One region of the Micromonospora sp. NPDC048842 genome, then DNA from elsewhere that is predicted to be linked to it. Evidence: riboswitches for the same ligand, from Rfam matches in the RefSeq annotation. Region 1 holds a riboswitch; each other region holds the start of a gene.
What was found. A riboswitch is a leader RNA that binds a small molecule or an ion and turns the genes downstream of it on or off. The one in region 1 is predicted to bind cobalamin.
Positions count from the first base shown of each region.

Region 2: it holds a riboswitch for cobalamin, as region 1 does, so the genes downstream of both, AB0C19_RS00040 (acyl-CoA thioesterase) here and AB0C19_RS26175 (prenyltransferase/squalene oxidase repeat-containing protein) in region 1, are expected to answer to the same signal.
Region 3: it holds a riboswitch for cobalamin, as region 1 does, so the genes downstream of both, AB0C19_RS16995 (ribonucleoside-diphosphate reductase subunit alpha) here and AB0C19_RS26175 (prenyltransferase/squalene oxidase repeat-containing protein) in region 1, are expected to answer to the same signal.

Region 1 covers NZ_JBEZGK010000023.1:12,540-18,197, reverse strand. Annotated here, with positions in the region: gene AB0C19_RS26185 (LPXTG cell wall anchor domain-containing protein) at 1-446, opposite strand, end outside; gene AB0C19_RS26180 (prenyltransferase/squalene oxidase repeat-containing protein) at 443-3,169, opposite strand; cobalamin riboswitch at 3,262-3,391, opposite strand; cobalamin riboswitch at 3,444-3,566, shown strand; gene AB0C19_RS26175 (prenyltransferase/squalene oxidase repeat-containing protein) at 3,671-5,104, shown strand; gene AB0C19_RS26170 (ABC transporter substrate-binding protein) at 5,319-5,658, shown strand, end outside.
Region 2 covers NZ_JBEZGK010000001.1:3,672-9,329, forward strand. Annotated here, with positions in the region: gene AB0C19_RS00025 (nucleotidyltransferase domain-containing protein) at 699-1,487, opposite strand; gene AB0C19_RS00030 (nucleotidyltransferase domain-containing protein) at 1,487-2,158, opposite strand; gene AB0C19_RS00035 (zinc-dependent alcohol dehydrogenase family protein) at 2,387-3,379, opposite strand; gene AB0C19_RS00040 (acyl-CoA thioesterase) at 3,489-4,001, opposite strand; cobalamin riboswitch at 4,130-4,344, opposite strand; gene AB0C19_RS00045 (copper resistance protein CopC) at 4,506-5,658, shown strand, end outside.
Region 3 covers NZ_JBEZGK010000010.1:199,936-205,593, reverse strand. Annotated here, with positions in the region: gene AB0C19_RS17000 (ribonucleotide-diphosphate reductase subunit beta) at 1-876, opposite strand, end outside; gene AB0C19_RS16995 (ribonucleoside-diphosphate reductase subunit alpha) at 933-3,251, opposite strand; cobalamin riboswitch at 3,443-3,660, opposite strand; gene AB0C19_RS16990 (enolase C-terminal domain-like protein) at 4,093-5,490, shown strand; gene AB0C19_RS16985 (FadR/GntR family transcriptional regulator) at 5,498-5,658, shown strand, end outside.

The DNA.
Region 1 (5,658 bases):
ACGCTGCCGGGCTTGGGTTTGTAGCTCATCGCGCCGAGTTGGCTGTAGACCCAGCTGTTCTGCCCCGGGTCGGCGTGCCAGTACGACCAGTACGCGCTGGCCGGCGGGGTGAGGGCACACCCCTCGTCCGCCGGGGTGGGGTACTGGGTGCCGCCCTGGTGGCCCGCGTAGCCGATCCGGCAGATGAACGCCGGCCCGTCGTGCTGTGTTCCGGTGGTGCGCCAGCCGCCCTGGTTGAGCAGTTGGTAACCGGTGGTCGGGGTGGTGCCGCAGGACCGCAGGAGCGGCCCACCCCAGCGGCTGAAGTCGACAGCGAGGATCACCCCGGACGAGGTGGTGCACTGCCCGATCGGCAGCGGGTCGGCCAGCGCCGGCGTGGGCGTCACCGCCAGCGCGCCGACGATCGTCAGCGCCACTGTCGAGCGGCGCCACCTGCGGGCCGTCACGACAGGCCGCCCTGGTCGGCGACAGCGCGACGGCGTGCGGAGACCCGCAGCAGGATGCCCGCGACGACGAGCACCAGCGCCAGCAGGGTGATCGTGACGATCGACCAGCCAGTACGGGGCAGGTTGCCCGACGAGTGCCCGCCGGTGCCGGGCGACGAGGGGGTCACGCTGGGAGCCACGGACGGAGACGGCGACGCCGACGACGGGCTCGCGGTGGGCGTGGGCGTCGGGGTCGGGGTGGCGGACGGGTCCGGGCCCGGCAGTTCGTGCACGTCCCGGGTCAGGGTGGCGAACGAGATGCCTGTCGCGCCGCCGACGACCTGGGTGGACGCGCGTACGTCCGAGCCGGCCTGCCCCCCGGCGGCGACGGTGAACCCGCCGTCGTCGTTCTGCTGACCGGCCAGGAACGACAGTGCCTTGTCGGCCTGTCGGGCGTAGGTGTCGCCGCGCAGGGTGAGGCCCTGGATCGCGAGCGCTGTGGAGTTGGTGGAGTCGCCGGCCGCGCCGGGGAAACCGCCGTGTGCCTTCTGTGTCGACGCGATCCAGCTCAACGCCTTGTCGACGGCGCTGACCGCGGCCGGGTCGTCGGTTGACGACGCGAGAGCCATCGCTGCCATCGCGGTGCTGTCGACGTCCCGGTCGGCGTCCGCCGCCGGGATGAGGCTGGGGAACGATCCGTCGGCGCGCTGGAGGCCCTTCAGGAAGGCGATCGGCTTGGCGGCGGCCTCGCCCTGTCCGGCGCGGCGCTGCGCGATGATGCCGAGCGACTGCCCGAACACCGATGTGGCGTACCGGTAGTTGCCGGCCCCGGCGCAGCCGGCCTGCATGTCGAGCTTGGCGCAGGTGACGTCACCGAGCGCGGCGATCAGGTCGTGTCCGCCGAAGGCACGCGGGTCGTACCCGGTGACCTGGGCGAGGAGGGCCACCTTGCCGATCGCGCCGCCAGCGGCGTAGTCGGTACCGATGCCGAGCCACGTGTCGACTGTGAATCCGCTGTCGCCGACCGCGCCGCCGCCGCGCAGGAACTCGACGATCGCCCGCAGCTTGGCGTCGTCCCCGCCGGTGGCGGCCAGGGCGTAGGCGCCGTCGATGCTCAACCCGAAGTCGGGGAAGCCGGGGAACGACTCGTAGTACCTGCCGTCGATCAGGTTGGTCGACGCGACGAGGTAGGACACCCCCTTGACCAGGTCGGGTCGCGGCCCGGCCGGCGGTGGCGGCGCACCCAGGCTGGCCAGGTTCTTGCCGGCCAGCGCGAGCGCGGCACCGGTCGTGGCGGCCAGGTCGGCGTCCGGGTTGCTCGGGTCGGGGCTGAGCCCACCGCCGGTGGTGATCCGGCCGACCAGCAGGCCGGTGGCGGTAGCGGCCCGGTCGGCGAGGCCCAGCACGGCGAGGGCCTGCGCGGCGTACCCGGTGGAGTAGGTGTCGGTGACCCCCGCGCCGGCGTACGGCTGGTAGCCGCCGTCGGGCTCCTGCGCGCCGGACAGGAACGCCTTTGCCGAATTCAGCGCCGCGTCGTGCCCGCCGAGTGTGTGCAGCGCCAGGACGGCCAGGGCCGTGGCGGCGAGGTCCGGATCACAGGCATCGGTCGGGCTGAGCCATCCGCCGGCGAAGGCGCCGGTCGCACACTGCTGCGCTGTCAGCCGGGAGACGGTCGCGGCGGGCGGGGTGACGCCGGCCCGCTTGAGCGCGAGCAGCGCGCTCGCGTGGCTCATCGGGCCGGCGGATCCGGCGAAGTCACCGGCAGCGGCACAGCCAGCGGCGATGTCGGTCGCGGCGCAGACGTGGTCGGTGAGCGTGGCGATCAGATCCCGGCCGCCGAACGCACGGGGGTCGCCGCCGATGATCGTGGCGAGGAGCGCGAGGTCGGCGACGTTACCGGCGTGCGGCGCGGCGGTGTCACCGTTGGGGAAGATCGCGGCGTCGACGTGCGTCCGGAGGTAGTCGACGACCTTCGTCAGGGTCTGAGCCTGACCGCCGGTCCCGGCCAGCGCTGTGGCGACGGCGATGGTCCGGTGGTAGTCGACACCCCAGTTGTCGACGTGGTCGCCATCGGTCAACTGCCCCACCAGGTAGCTCGCGACGGCCTTGACCTGGGCTTCCGTCGGCCGCGCCGGTTCGGGTGTCCCCGTCGGGGTCGCTGTCGGGGTCGCTGTCGCGCTCGGGGTCGGGCCGCTCGCGCGCACCGACGCGGGGGTGAAGCTCGGCGCCCCGGTGGAGCCGCCGATGTCGGTGCCGCCGAAGACCCACGCCTCGACCTCGCCCGGCCCCGGTCGCTGCGCCATCGCCCCGAGTGGACTGTAGGTCCAGTGGTCCTGCCCGGCCGGGGCGATCCAGTAGGACCAGTAGGCCGTCGCTGGCGGGGTCAACTGGCACGCCTCGTCGGCCGGCGTCGGGCGTTCGGCGCCGGCGTCGAAGGCGGGTGAGCCGATCCGGCAGATGAACCCGGGCCCGTCATGGGCGGTGCCGGTCGTGGTGAAGCCCGCCTCGTGCAGCAGGTCCAGACCGGTGGTCGGGGCGGCGTCGCAGCCCCGCAGCAGCGGCCCACCCCACGCCCCGAAGTCGACCACCACGATCGCGCCCTGGGTGGGGGTGCACGCCTCCAGCGGATCGGCGAGCGCCGCACGGGTCGGCACCACGAGCGCCAACGCGCCGAGCAGCACCGCGGCGACGAGCGCCAACCACGGCGCGGGAGTCCGCGACGTTCGACTGACCAGTGGGGACATGGCGACTCTCTCAGGGGTAGCGGCGCAGGCGCGGACGCGGACCCCGAGGACAAGTCCCGGAAATCTGGCTCCGCGCCGTGTACCTCGACGGCGCTGCGGTGCTCTATCCAGCCAGGTAATCCGACTCGTCCCGATTGGGACCTACGGCTGCGGGCCAGCGCCGGACTTTGACCGGCTTCCCCTGACTGCTGGATCGCGGTCATCGGACCACAGCAGCAACCACCCCGTCAACGCGAGAACGTGTCATGTACCTAACAGCGCGCGGTAGGGACTTCCTCCCATACGGTGACCGCGTCATCGCGTGGGGGAACCCGGTGGAAATCCGGGGCTGACGCGCAACGGTGAGGACGGTTGGCCGTCCCGAGCCCGACTACCCACGTGGTGACGCAGCACCTGCGGTATCCGTCCCACGCGTCCTGCGGCCGGCCCGCCCCGCTCCGCCGGCTCTCCCGTTGGGCCCCGGGTCGAGGCAGTCGTGCCCCGTACCCCCAAGGAGACCCGATGTCCTCGCGCCTTTCCTCCGGCAGTCGCCGGAGACGTCTCGCGACGGTTCCCGCCGCCGCGTTGATCGCCACTGTCGTCGCTGTCGCGACCGGTGCCGCACCGGCCGCCGCGACCTCGACGGCGGCGCAGATCGCCACCGCCAAGACCAACGGCGTCGCCTACCTGCGCACCCTCCAGGCAGCCGACGGCAGCTACGCCAGCGGCGGGCTGTCGAACGAGTGGGTATTCAGCGCGTTCGCCCCCGCCGGTGTCGCGGCGGTGGACGTCTACCCCTCCGGCGACACGACAAAGAACGCCCGCACCGTGTACCGCAACCAACTCTCCGCCGCGTCCTGGCCGAGCACCTCCCCTGTCGTCACCGACTACGAGCGCGGTGTCCTGAACGCCTATGCCGCCGGCATCGACCCCGCTCGCGTCTCCCCCGCCCGCAACCTGATCGCCGACACCATCGCCTACTGGCAGACCGGCTCGGCCGGCTACTACGGCCCGCCGGCCAACGTCAACGGCACCGTATTCGCCACCCTCGCCCTGGCCGGCGCGAAGACCCAGGCCGGTGCCGCCCGCGTACCGCAGGCGCTCCTCAACCTGTCGGTCACCCGGATCCGCAACAACCAGCACAACGACGGCGGCTGGACCTTCACCCAGGCCGAGGGCAACCCCAGCCAACTCGCCGCCGCCAGCGACATCGACATGACCGGCGCCGCGATGGCCGCCCTCTGCGTCGCCGGTGTCCCCAACACCGACACCGACGTCGTGCAGGCGAAGAACTTCCTCAAGGGCAAGCTCGTCAACGCCTCGGGCGCCTTCACCTCGATGTTCGGTGTCAACACCGACTCCAACGCGTGGGCCGTCTCCGGGCTCAACGCCTGCGGCATTCCCAGCCAGGGCTCCGATTTCACCACCACCGCCGGCAAGACCCCTATCGACTTCCTGCGGGCCCAGCAGCTGACCGGCGGCGGTTTCAAGTACCTGACCACAAACACCACGCCGTCGGCGTACGCCTCCATCGACGCGGTGCGGGCCCTGGCCGGCGCGGGCTACACCGCCGCTCCCCCGACCCCGGTCACCGCCGGCGCGCCCACCTGGGTCGCGGCGAGCGGATTCACCGCCGGCACCGCCACCCGGCTCGCCGTGATCATTGACAATGGCAGCGGCAGCATCAAGCCGTGCGCGGTCACGCTGACGCCGACCGCCGCCACCACCACCCTCGGCACCGTGCTGGACGCCGCCATCAGCGCAGCCGCCCCCAGCGGCTGCGTCACCGCCCTCAACCCGACCAGCGGCACCGGCACCATCACCTCGATCAACGGCCTGGCCAACAGCGGCTCCTCCACCTGGAAGGTGTCCAGGGACGGGGGGACCCCGGCCACCGCGACCCGTGGCACGACAGTGACAGTGGGCGACACCATCTACCTGCGCTACGGGGTCTGATTGTCGTCCGGGCGCTGACGTGGCCGGCGGCGGCTCACCCGCCGCCGCTGGCCACCCGCCCGACTGATGGTCGGTTGTTGATCAGCGACATGCTGCATGTCTCTGGTAATTGCCAAAGACTTGCAACTGTGTCACCGTGATGATCAACGGTTGCGGCGCCGCGCCCACCCGACAAACGATCCTCCCCACACCACAGGAGCCCTCTGTGACCCGGATGCGTCCGACCTTCCGACGCCTCGTGGCGTCGACCGCGGCGGCGGGGATGCTCGTCCTCGCCGGGTGCTCGGCCCCTGCCAACCCCGACGGCTCAGCCGGCGGCGCGACGCTTGTCGTCGCCACCTCCGACGAGCCGGACGCGTTGAACCCGGTGCTCAACTACGGCGTCGACGGCGCCTCGCTGATCTTCGACGGCCTCGTCAGCCGGGACGCCGACAACCGCCTCGTCGCCGGTCTGGCCACGGCGTTGCCGGAGCTGTCACCCGACGGCCGCACAGTGACCGCGAAGCTCCGCGACGGCGTGCAGTTCCACGACGGAAGCGCGCTGACCGCCCAGG
Region 2 (5,658 bases), on a different contig from region 1:
GCCTCGAGCGTCACGTGCCTAGCAACTGCGGCTCAGCGTGACGCACTGTCATCGGCAGTCGCGGACGCAGCGGCTCCTGCTCCCGGCCGACGTCTTCGTGTCCGCCGAAGAGGTCGCCAAACTGAAGGGCCTGGTCAGGGCGCTTCGCGTGGGATCGGCGTCTCAGATGACGGAACCGTGACGGACTCCGGCAGGCTCGCCCGCAATGCTTCACATCGGTCTACAGCAGACCTACAGGCGTGGCGTTAGGCGACCCGAGACACCGGCCGGCGCCAGCCATCCCTGAACAACACGCCTGACCACTTCGACCTCTACTGGGAGGTCACCCCGCACCGCTCGACCGACATCACCCCAGGTCAAAGCGCCTCGTCTCCGCCCGGCATCGGTGAGCACTTCGGGCGCGGAGACCACTTCGCCAACCTGCACCCAATCTGCTCCCAGCTGCAAGGCCAGGCCAGGCCAGGCCAACGACTCCTTACCGCCTTGACCCGCGCACACTCCCCTACCAGGCGACATAGAGCGCTGTCGACTGCTGGGCAGAACCGCAGAGCACTCCGCGGGAAACAGGACGCCGCACCTACCTTGACCTGCGGATACTTAGAGCCGCAGGATGGGGTGGGTGCAGTTGAATGCCGTTCGCTGCCGTTGGGCGCGGTTCAACGCTGTTCCGTGCAGCCGGTTGCTCCCCATCTGCTCCCCTAGTCGCGGCCGGACAGGGCGACGTGTTCCTGGCTGAGAAGCTCACGCAGTCGGGTGCGCACCACCAGGTCGTGTAGGGCATCCACGGCTGCCGGGTCCACGCGCTCGGGGAGCGTCGAGTTGTCTCGGGCCGTCTCCAGCTCGGCGCGCAGCCGCGACACGTCGCTAGCGAGCCGGCCTGCGACGCCGGCAGGGAACGGGCCATGCTCGGCCTCCCGTTTGGCGGCAATGAGATCCGGTACGTACGGCAACCTCGTTCCGAGCACGGCAAGGTTCGTCTCTACGCGGCCGGTCCGCATGAGGTGGATCCCGGTGAGCAGGACCCGCAGCGTGTACAGCGCAGGCTTGAGCTGCCCGGTTTTGGCGTACAACTTCTCCTGAGTGGCCGCGAATCCGAGGTAGTGGTGCGCATGGTGACGGGTGACCAGTCGCGGGGCCAAGGAGATGAGTTCGGCGTGCACCGCAGTGGTCACAACCACCAGCGGTGACAACAGCTGCTCCAGAACGTACCCGTTGCGGCTGTTCAACAGCTTGACGAACTTCAGCAGATCGTGGCTGACGACGTCCAACTCGACACCGTCGCGCACGCCCATGTGCTGCAACGTCTGCGGACCGGTGCGCAACCCGACGACCTCCTCGGGCGAGAGCAAGTGCACGGCCCGCAGATCCAGATCGGAGTCGATGGACGCGAATCCGTACAGATGCGCACCGCTGACGGTGGCGAACAGCAGCGGACGGGGCAGGACGCAGGCTGCCTCGGCGGCCCACGGCGGCACCTCGGTGGTCACTACAGGTTCCTTTCCCGTACGGCCGTGAGCAGCCGATCCACGTCAACCCGGTCGGGTTGGTCGGGCAGCGTGGTGGTGGCGGTCGCGTCGGCGAGCTCAGCCAGTAGGTCCGCCGCCCAGGCGGCAACCTCATCCCAGGGCAGCTCGCCACGCCGCACCGCGAGCAGCCGGTCACGCAGGTGACGAACGTCGACCAGCACCTCCCCGGTACGCAGCACATGCGCCCCGGCGACCAGCAGCCGGATCATGTGCATGGCCTGCTTGTGGTTCGTCTCGCCGGTGCGCTCACGGCGTGCCGCCACTCGGTTGAGCTGATCCCGGGCGTAGTTGCCGTAGGTCTCCGCCACCCGCCTCGACAGAAACGCCTGCCGTGCGGCCAGCAACCATTCCCCGTCGACGGTGATTCTCTCGACCAGCGGGGACCAGAGCACCTCCAGGACTGTCGGGTTGCCCTGCAGGGCCAGGACGCAGAAGCGTTCGAACTCCCAGGAGAACTGCTCCACCGCCGGACCGTCGAGGTGAGTGGGCGGCTTGTCGAGGTGCCAGAACGCCCGCGTGGGCGCTACATAGACGCCACGCCGGTCGTAGTCGGAGTCCCGGTCATGCAGCCCGTACGCCCGCGACCCGACCACAACGGCGAGAACCGTATGCCGCTCAACAAGATCGATCACGCCCGGGACGCTACCCAACCACCGCCCCGCACGCGCCACCCTTTTCGAGCACTCCGCGTCCGTGAGGTTCGGCTCTTCGACGAAGAAGTGCTCATGGTGGTCCGGCCAACCTGCGACCCAGGCCCGTACTCGTCGCCGTAGAGCACGAATCTCGGCATGGGCAGACGTCACCGGAGCGACAACCAGGATCCCAGTGCTGACCCCTTCGGTGTGAACGAACGGCTCGGCTCAACCAGGGACGTCCACGACGACCTTGCCCTCGGCGGTGCCGTCGGCGACCAGCCGATGGGCGTCCATGACCCTGTCGAGCGTGAACGTGCGCGGATCCAGTCGCGGGCGCAACGCACCAGCGTCGGCCAGCGTCGCGATCTCGCGCAGGATGTCGCCGTGGTGTTCGCGGCCGCGCCCGGTGAGCATCGGCAGCAGGGTGAACACGCCGGAGTAGGTCGCGCCTCGGAACGACAGCGGGGCGAGCGAGTGTGAGCCCCAGCCCAGCGCGCTGACGACGTGCCCGTGGTAGGTGCGTACCGCCGCGAACGACGCGTCGAGCGTCGCGCCGCCGACGTTGTCCATCACGATGTCGAAGCCCTCGCCGCCGGTGTACCTCTCGACGTACTCCTCGACCTTGCTCGCTGTGTAGTCGATCGGCACCGCGCCCAGACTCTCGATCACCCGCAGGCTCGCCGGCCCGCCAGTGGCATACGCCTCGGCGCCTCTCGCCTGGGCAAGCTGCACGCCCACGTGTCCGACACCGCCGGCACCGCCGTGCACCAGGACCTTCTGCCCGGCGCGGACTCCGGCCCGGTCGACCAACCCCTCCCAGGAGGTGACCGCCGCCAGGGGCAACGCGGCGGCCTCCCGCATCGAGAGGCTCCTCGGCTTGTGGGCCAGCAGTCGAGCGTCCACGGCGGCGTACTCGGCCAGCGAGCCCTGGAGGTCGCCGACGCCCCCGCACAGCCCGTACACCTCGTCTCCCGGCTCGAAGCCGGTCACGTCCGCGGCGACCGCCGCGACGACGCCGGCGAGGTCCAGGCCGAGCACCGCAGGCAGCTCGACGCGCGCGTGCGCGGCCTTACCTGCCTGGATCTTCGTGTCGAGCGGGTTGACCCCGCTGGCGATTACCCGCACCAGCACCTGCCCGCGCCCGGGGATGGGTTGATCGATCTCCTCGACCGTCAGCGGAACGTCGAACTCCCGCAGCACCGCAGCGCGCATAACCATCCACACTCTCCGTGATCGAGGCTTCACGTGGACGCTATCCGACCGGATAGGCGGCGGGGCGGGTTCCTCGGACCGCGCCAGCGCCGCAACGGGCGGGCCCGAGCGCGGGTCAGTCGTCTTCGGCGCCGTCGAGCAGCGCGCGTCGCAGCGCCAGTCGGTGCTTCCGACGGATCTCCGCCTCCCGGTACCGTCGCCGGTCTCCGTCGGTCTCCGGTAGCAGCGGTGGCACCGTCCGAGGCTGGCCGTCGTCGTCGATGGCGACCATGACCAGGTGGGCGGTGGCCACGTCGGTGGGCGGCACCGCCCGGTCCCACCGGTCGGCGGTCACCTTGACGGCCACCTCCATCGAGCTGCGGCCGGCCCAGGTGATCCGGGCATCGACGTGCACCACGTCACCGACCCGCACCGCGCGGAGGAACGCCGTCTCGTCGATGGCGGCGGTCACCGCCGGCCCGTCGGAGTGCCGGGCTGCGACCACACCGGCGACGGAGTCGATGAGGTTGAGGATCCGGCCGCCGTGCACCGTACCCATCAGGTTGGTGTGGTGCTGGTCCATGATCTGCGAAAGGGTCAGGTGCGACGCCGACGGCGCGCGGCCGGCGATGGTGGTGGTGTCGTGCACAGCGGTAGTCCGTCCCTCGGGAAACCACACCGCCGGGTCACGGACACGCTGACGAGGACCTGGCCGTGCACCACACGCGCGGCCCGTCACCCGCTCAGCCCACCCGCGAGACCGACGGCAGCGCACACGGTTGTGTACGCGGCGCCGGCAGGTCTTCGGACTCGCGGGCCTGACCGGTCGCGCCGGTCGCCTACTGGCCGTCGCTTCCCAGGCCACTGGCCCAGTGCTGATGACGGCGGTCGTTCCCACTCACCGCTGCGGGGCAGCCCCGGATTTTCACCGGGTTCCCTCTTACGACGCCCCGCCGGTCACGACGGGGCGAACCAGCGCCGTCGGCGAGCATAGCTGGCCAGGGAATGTGTCCACCCGGGGCGTCCTGCCGCGGCGACGGATGACCTGATCGTCAACTTTTGCCATCTGAGGAAGAAGATCGTCAGCTCTTGAAAAAAGTCTCGCGAGGGTGAGGATATCCAGATGCGTCGTCTCCCCCAGACTTGCGGGCGGGTGGTCTCTGGCCTCCTCGCGTTCCTCCTCGCCTCGGCTGTCGCTCTCCTCGCGTCCGCCCAACCCGCCGCAGCGCACGGGACCCTCGCCATGTCCACACCGGCGAGCGGCGCCACAGTGCGCGAGCCGTTGACGGAGGTGCGGCTCTACTTCACCGAGAAGGCCGCCGCCAACGCGTTCTTCACGATCACCGCCCCGGGCGGCGTCCGTGTCGACAACGGCTGGTCGTATGGGGAGCCGAAGCCACTGGACAAGCCGGTACGCGAGTACTTCCTGGTCAATGGGCAGTTCGAGCCACGGGAGTACACGACGGGGTTCCCCGCGGTGGTGTCCGTCGCCCACCTGCCCGCCAAGGGCCAGTACTCGGTGAGCTACCTGTCGGTCGCCTCGGACGGCGACACCGTGCGGGGCACCCTGACCTTCCGCTACGACGGGCGGGTGACGGCAGCGCCGAAGGGGTGGAGCCCGCCGTCGACCCAACCGGACCCGGCTCTGGTGGCCGCCACCGAGCAGCACAACTCGTCCGGGCAGGCCTCGGCGGTGCCGACCACCGCGGACGATCCGTCGACCCCGCCGGCTGCGGCGGCCCCGTCGACCGGGTCGACCGAGGAGAGCGGTCCCGGGGCACTGGTCTGGGCCGGCTGGGCGGCGGCGGTCGCGGCGGTCGGGGCGGTGGCCGGGTTCGTCGTCTGGCGTCGCCGATCCGCCGGCACACCCACCGGCCGGGGCCGTACCTCGGCGGCGACCTCCGGTCGACGCGGCGGTGGCGCCCGTGCCACGAACAGGGCCGGCGCTGGCAGGACCGTCGGCGGCAAAGCTGCCGGGGACAAGACCGTCGGGGGCAGGGCCGGCGCTGGCAAGACCGTCGGGGGCAAGACCGGCGCGGCGACCGGCGTCGTCGCGCGTACCGCGAGCGACAAGCGGCGGCCCGCCACAGTGCCGGCGGCGCGCAAGGGCGACACGGTCGTCACGGCCCGCGCGGGCGTTGCTGTCGATCCGACGCCTACCGATCAGGTGACCGAGGCCCTCGCCAGCACGGACGGCGAGGCGACGGTCGACACCGGATCACGGCCCGACACGGACCTCGCCGCCGCGACGCCTGGGTCCCGGTTGAGCAACACCCACCTGGCGCTGCTCGTCGGCGGGCTGGTGA
Region 3 (5,658 bases), on a different contig from region 1:
GCTCGACCCGTAGTGCGGCGCGATACCGAGCTGGGCGAGGCGGCGGTCGGCGACGTGCTGGAGGTACTCCCGCATGTCGGCCAACGTCAGACCGGGCACGCCCTGGCCCACCAGGTCCTCGGCGAACTGCACCTCACACTCGACCGCCTCGGTGAGCATCCGGCGAACCTGGTCGGCGAGGTCGTCGTCGAACAGGTCCGGCTCCTCGGCGCGAACGGTGTCGACGACGTCGAACGCAAACGCCATGTGCATGGACTCGTCGCGGAACACCCAGTTGGTGCCCGAGGCGAGGCCGTGCAGCAGACCGCGGGAGCGCAGGAAATAGACATACGCGAACGCGCCGTAGAAGAACAACCCCTCGATGCAGGCCGCGAAGCAGATCAGGTTGAGCAGGAACGTACGCCGGTCCTCGCGGGACCGCAGCTCCCGCAGCTCGTTCAGGGAGTCGATCCACCGGAAGCAGAACTCGGCCTTACGACGGATCGAGGGGATGTTCTCGATGGCCGCGAATGCCTCGAAGCGCTCGGTCTCGTCCGGCACGTACGTGTCGAGCAGGTTGAGATAGAACTGGACGTGCACTGCCTCCTCGAACAGCTGGCGGGACAGGTAGAGGCGACCTTCCGGGCTGTTGACGTGCTGGTAGAGGTTGAGCACCAGGTTGTTGGCGACGATCGTGTCACCGGTGGCGAAGAACGCCACCAGGCGGCTGACCAGGTGCCGTTCGGCCGGCGACAGCTTGTCCAGGTCGGCGAGGTCGGCGTGCAGGTCGACCTCCTCGACCGTCCAGGTGTTGCGGATCGCGTCGCGGAACCGGTCGAAGAAGTGCGGGTAGCGCATCGGGCGGAGAGTGAGGTCCATCCCGGGGTCGAGCAGCATGTGCGTGGTCCTCGTGTCGGTGGTGCTGGCGTCTGTGGTGGCGGCGTCGGTGGGGGTCACTGGCAGGCCTCGCACGACTCGGGGTTCTCCAGCGAGCAGGCCAGCGCCTCCGCGTCGACGACGACGGGTGCGATGGCGCTGACGGTGGCCTGCTGGATCCGCGTCGCGGGGCGCGAGCGCAGGTAGTAGGTGGTCTTCAGCCCTGCCTTCCAGGCGTACAGGTACATCGAGGAGAGCTTGCCGATGGTCGGCGCGGCCAGGAACAGGTTCAGCGACTGGGACTGGTCGATGAACGGGGCGCGGGCGGCGGCCAGGTCGATCAGCGCCCGCTGCGGCAGCTCCCACGCGGTGCGGAACAGCTCCCGTACGCCGACCGGAAGCTCGGCGATGTCCTGCACCGACCCCTCCGCCCGCTTGATCGCCGAACGGACCCGCTCGGTCCACAGACCGCGGGCCTTCAGCTCGCGTACCAGAGCGGTGTTGACCTGGAGGAACTCCCCGGACAGGGTCTCTCGCTTGAACAGGTTGGACACCTGCGGCTCGATGCACTCGTAGCACCCGGCGATCGAGGCGATGGTGGCGGTCGGCGCGACCGCCACGAGCAGCGAGTTGCGCAGCCCGTACGCCTCGACCCGCTCACGCAGCGCGTCCCACCGCGCGGTCTGCGTGCCCTCGACACCCCACAGGTCGGGCTGGAGCTGGCCCCGCGCGGCCCGGGTCTGCGGGTACGCCGGGTGCGCGCCGAAGTCGCGCGCCAGGTCGGCGGAGGTCTCCAGCGCCGTCAGGTACAGCTCCTCGCTGATCCGGGTGGACAGCTCCCGGGCGGCCGGCGAGTCGAACGGCAGCCGCAGCGCGAAGAAGGCGTCCTGTAGGCCCATCAGTCCGAGTCCGACCGGCCGCCAGCGGGGGTTGCTCGCCGCCGCCTGCGCGGTCGGGTAGTAGTTGATGTCGATGACGCGGTCGAGGAAGGTCACAGCGGTCCGCACCGTGGCACGCAGCCGATCCCAGTCGATGCCGTCGGCGGTGAGATGGGCGGCGAGGTTCACCGAGCCGAGGTTGCACACGGCGGTCTCGGTGTCACTGGACACCTCGATGATCTCGGTGCAGAGGTTCGACAGGTGCACCACGTTGCCCGGCTCGGCGGTCTGGTTGCAGAGCCGGTTGGCGGCGTCCTTGAAGGTCATCCAGCCGTTGCCGGTCTGGGCGAGGGTCCGCATCATCTTCCCGTACAGCTCCCGTGCCGGGATCTGCCGCACGTAGCGGCCCTGCGCCTCGGCCTCCCGGTACGCGGCGTCGAACCGCTCCCCCCACAGGTCGGGCAACTCGGGCACCTCGTGCGGGTCGAACAGCGACCACAGCTCGTCGGCCTCGACCCGGCGCATGAACTCGTCCGGGATCCAGTTGGCCAGGTTGAGGTTGTGGGCGCGTCGGGCGTCCTCGCCGGTGTTGTCCCGCAGTTGCAGGAACTCCTCGATGTCCGGGTGCCACGGCTCCAGGTAGACGCAGGCCGCGCCCTTGCGGCGGCCACCCTGGTTCACCGCGGCGACGCTCGCGTCCAACGTGCGCAGCCACGGCACGATCCCGTTGGACTGCCCGTTCGTGCCCCGGATCAGCGCTCCCCGGGAGCGGACCCGGGAGTACGCGATGCCGATGCCACCGGCGAACTTGGACAGGTTGGCGACCTGGGCGTACCGCTGGTAGATGGAGTCCAGCTCGTCGAGCGGGGAGTCGACCAGGTAGCAGGAGGACATCTGGGTGTGCCGCGTCCCGGAGTTGAACAAGGTCGGTGAGCTGGGCAGGTAGGCCAGGCTGGACATCAGCCGGTAGAAGCCGACCGCCTCGTCCGCCGTCCGGGCCAGGCCGCAGGCCACCCGCAGCAGCCAGTACTGCGGGGTCTCCAGCACCAGTCGGCTGGTGGGGTGGCGCAGCAGGTAGCGGTCGTACACGGTGCGCAGGCCGAAGTACTCGAACCGGCGGTCGCCGTCGGGGTCGATGGCGTGGTCGAGCGTCGCGGCGTGTGCGGCGACGAACGCGGCGGTGTCGTCACCGATCAGGCCCTCGGCGTGGCCGACCCGGATCGCCGCGCTGAACGAGGTGATGCCCTGTCGACGCACCTCCTTGTCGACGTAGCCGGCCAGCAGCCGCGCGGCGAGGCGTGAGTACTGCGGCTCCTCACCGATCATCTCGGCGGCGGTCTGGATGGACAGCCGGTCCAGTTCGGCAGTGGTCGCGCCGTCGTAGAGGCCGCTGATGGTGCGGGTGGCCACCCGCATCGGATCGACGTCGGCCAGGTCGTCGGCCCACCGCTCGACCGCCCGGACGATCTTGTTCACGTCCACTGGTTCGGTGCCGCCGTCGCGCTTGCGGACCCGCATCGGCGTCCGCCGCAGGATCGCGTCGCCGCTGGCCGGGACTACCTCGGTGACTGTCACCACTCGCTCCTCGGAGTTCGAGACCTGGTGGCCCGGACGCGAGGAGACAGACACCGACGGACGCCACGCCAGCCCGGCGTGGGTCAGGTGGCGTCAGCCGTCCCACGCGGCCTCGGACCGCCGCCCACCCGGATGCGGGTACGCGGCGCGCTGGCAGGTCTTCGGACTCGCGGGCACGACCGGGCTCGCCGGTCTCCTACTGGCCGTCGCTTCCCAGGCCGATTGGTGGCCCAGTGCTGATGACGGCGGTCGTTCCCACTCACCGCTGCGGGACAGTCCCGGATTTCCACCGGGTTCCCTGTTGCCTCGACCGCACTGGATGAGCGGCCGAACCAGCTGCGCTCGACACCATATATAGGGACGCAGTCGTTGTCACACCCCACATGTCGGTCTCGGGCGTGTCGGCGGCTCACTCGGTGACCACCGTCACCACCGCGGCCAACCACCCCACGCCGACCGAAGCCGGGCACCAGAGACCGGACTCTCCGCGCGAGTGTCGACAGTCGACAAAGATTTGATGTATCGGAGCCACGGCACCGCAAAGTGCTCCCATACGTCGACGTCAATGCCTCGGCGCGAGGTGGAACATCCGATCTCCACGCCCCGCCACCCCCGCCACCATCCCCCGTCTACCGGCACGATGGGCGATAAGGCGGAGCGGCTCGGCGACGTAAACATCATACGTCTGCGGGTCAGTGGTGATCGACATCGTTGACGTGCTGGAGCAGCCCTCCGTATACTCCCAGTGATCATCTGATCTTTAGCCTAGCCGGGCGAGGAGCGCATGCCGCAGATCACTGCCGTCACCGTCGAAGACGTCCGCTTCCCCACCTCCCTGACCGCTGACGGGTCAGACGCCATGAACAAGGACGGCGACTACTCGGCGGCTTACGTCGTCCTGCACACCGACGGCGTCGACGGCGCGGGGGCGCCACTCGCGGGGCACGGCCTGACCTTCACCATCGGTCGAGGCAACGACATCGTCGCGGCGGCCGCAGTCCACCAGGCACAGCTTCTGGTGGGCCTGGACGTGGCGACCATGGCAGCGGACATGGGCGCGGTCTACCGCCTCCTCACCTCCGACTCGCAACTGCGCTGGCTCGGCCCGGAAAAGGGCGTCGTCCACCTGTCCCTGGCGGCCGTGTTGAACGCGTCATGGGACCTGGTCGCCCGGGTCGCCGACAAGCCGCTGTGGCGGCTGCTCGTCGACATGTCCCCCGAGCAACTCGTCGACATCGCGGACCTGCGCTACCTGTCCGACGCGCTGACCCGCGACGAGGCACTGGCCATCCTGCGGGCCAAGGAGGGCACGAAGGCCGCCCGCCTCGCCGAGCTCGACCGCACCGGCTACCCCGCCTACACCACCTCCGCGGGTTGGCTCGGCTACGGCGACGACAAGCTGCGCCGACTGTGCCAGGAGGCGGTGGACACCGGCTACGGCTACGTCAAGCTCAAGGTGGGCGCAAACCTCGACGACGACATCCGCCGATGCGCTATCGCGCGCGAGATCCTCGGGCCGGATCGCAACCTGATGATCGACGCCAACCAGGTGTGGGACGTCGGTCAGGCCATCGACTGGGTCACCGCCCTCGCCCAGTTCACGCCACTGTGGATCGAGGAGCCGACCAGCCCCGACGACATCCTGGGCCACGCAGCCGTCCGCCGCGCCGTCGCTCCGATCGGCGTCGCCACCGGCGAACACTGCCACAACCGGGTGATGTTCAAGCAGCTGTTCCAGGCCGAGGCCATCGACTTCTGCCAGCTCGACACCGGCCGGTTGGCCAGCATCAACGAGATCGTCGCCGTGCTGCTGCTCGCCGCGAAGTTCGACGTCCCGGTGTGCCCACACGCCGGCGGTGTCGGCCTGTGCGAGATGGTCCAACACGTGTCGGTGCTCGACTACGTCGCGATCTCGGGAGACCTCACCAACCGGGTCACCGAGTTCGTCGACCATCTGCACGAGCACTTCACCGACCCGTGCATCATCCGGGACACCGGTTCCGGCAGCGGATACGTCCTGCCCAGCCAGCCCGGCTACTCCACTCGGATGCGTCAGGAGTCGGTGGCGCTCTACCGGTTTCCCGACGGCCACTACTGGGGCGCGACAGACCCGACTACCGTGTCATCTCCGGAGGCGGCGTACGTGACTGCGGGTGGGAAGGCCACCCCCGCCGGCCGCTAGGGGAAATATGTCTCGCACTGACGAAGTGGTCAACGGCATCAAGCGGATGATCCTCGAAGGGCAGTTCCGGCCCGGGGACCGGTTGCCCATCGAGAAGGACCTCGCCGAGCAGCTCGGTGTCTCGCGGGGGTCGCTGCGCGAGGGGATGTCGGCCCTGTCGATCCTGGG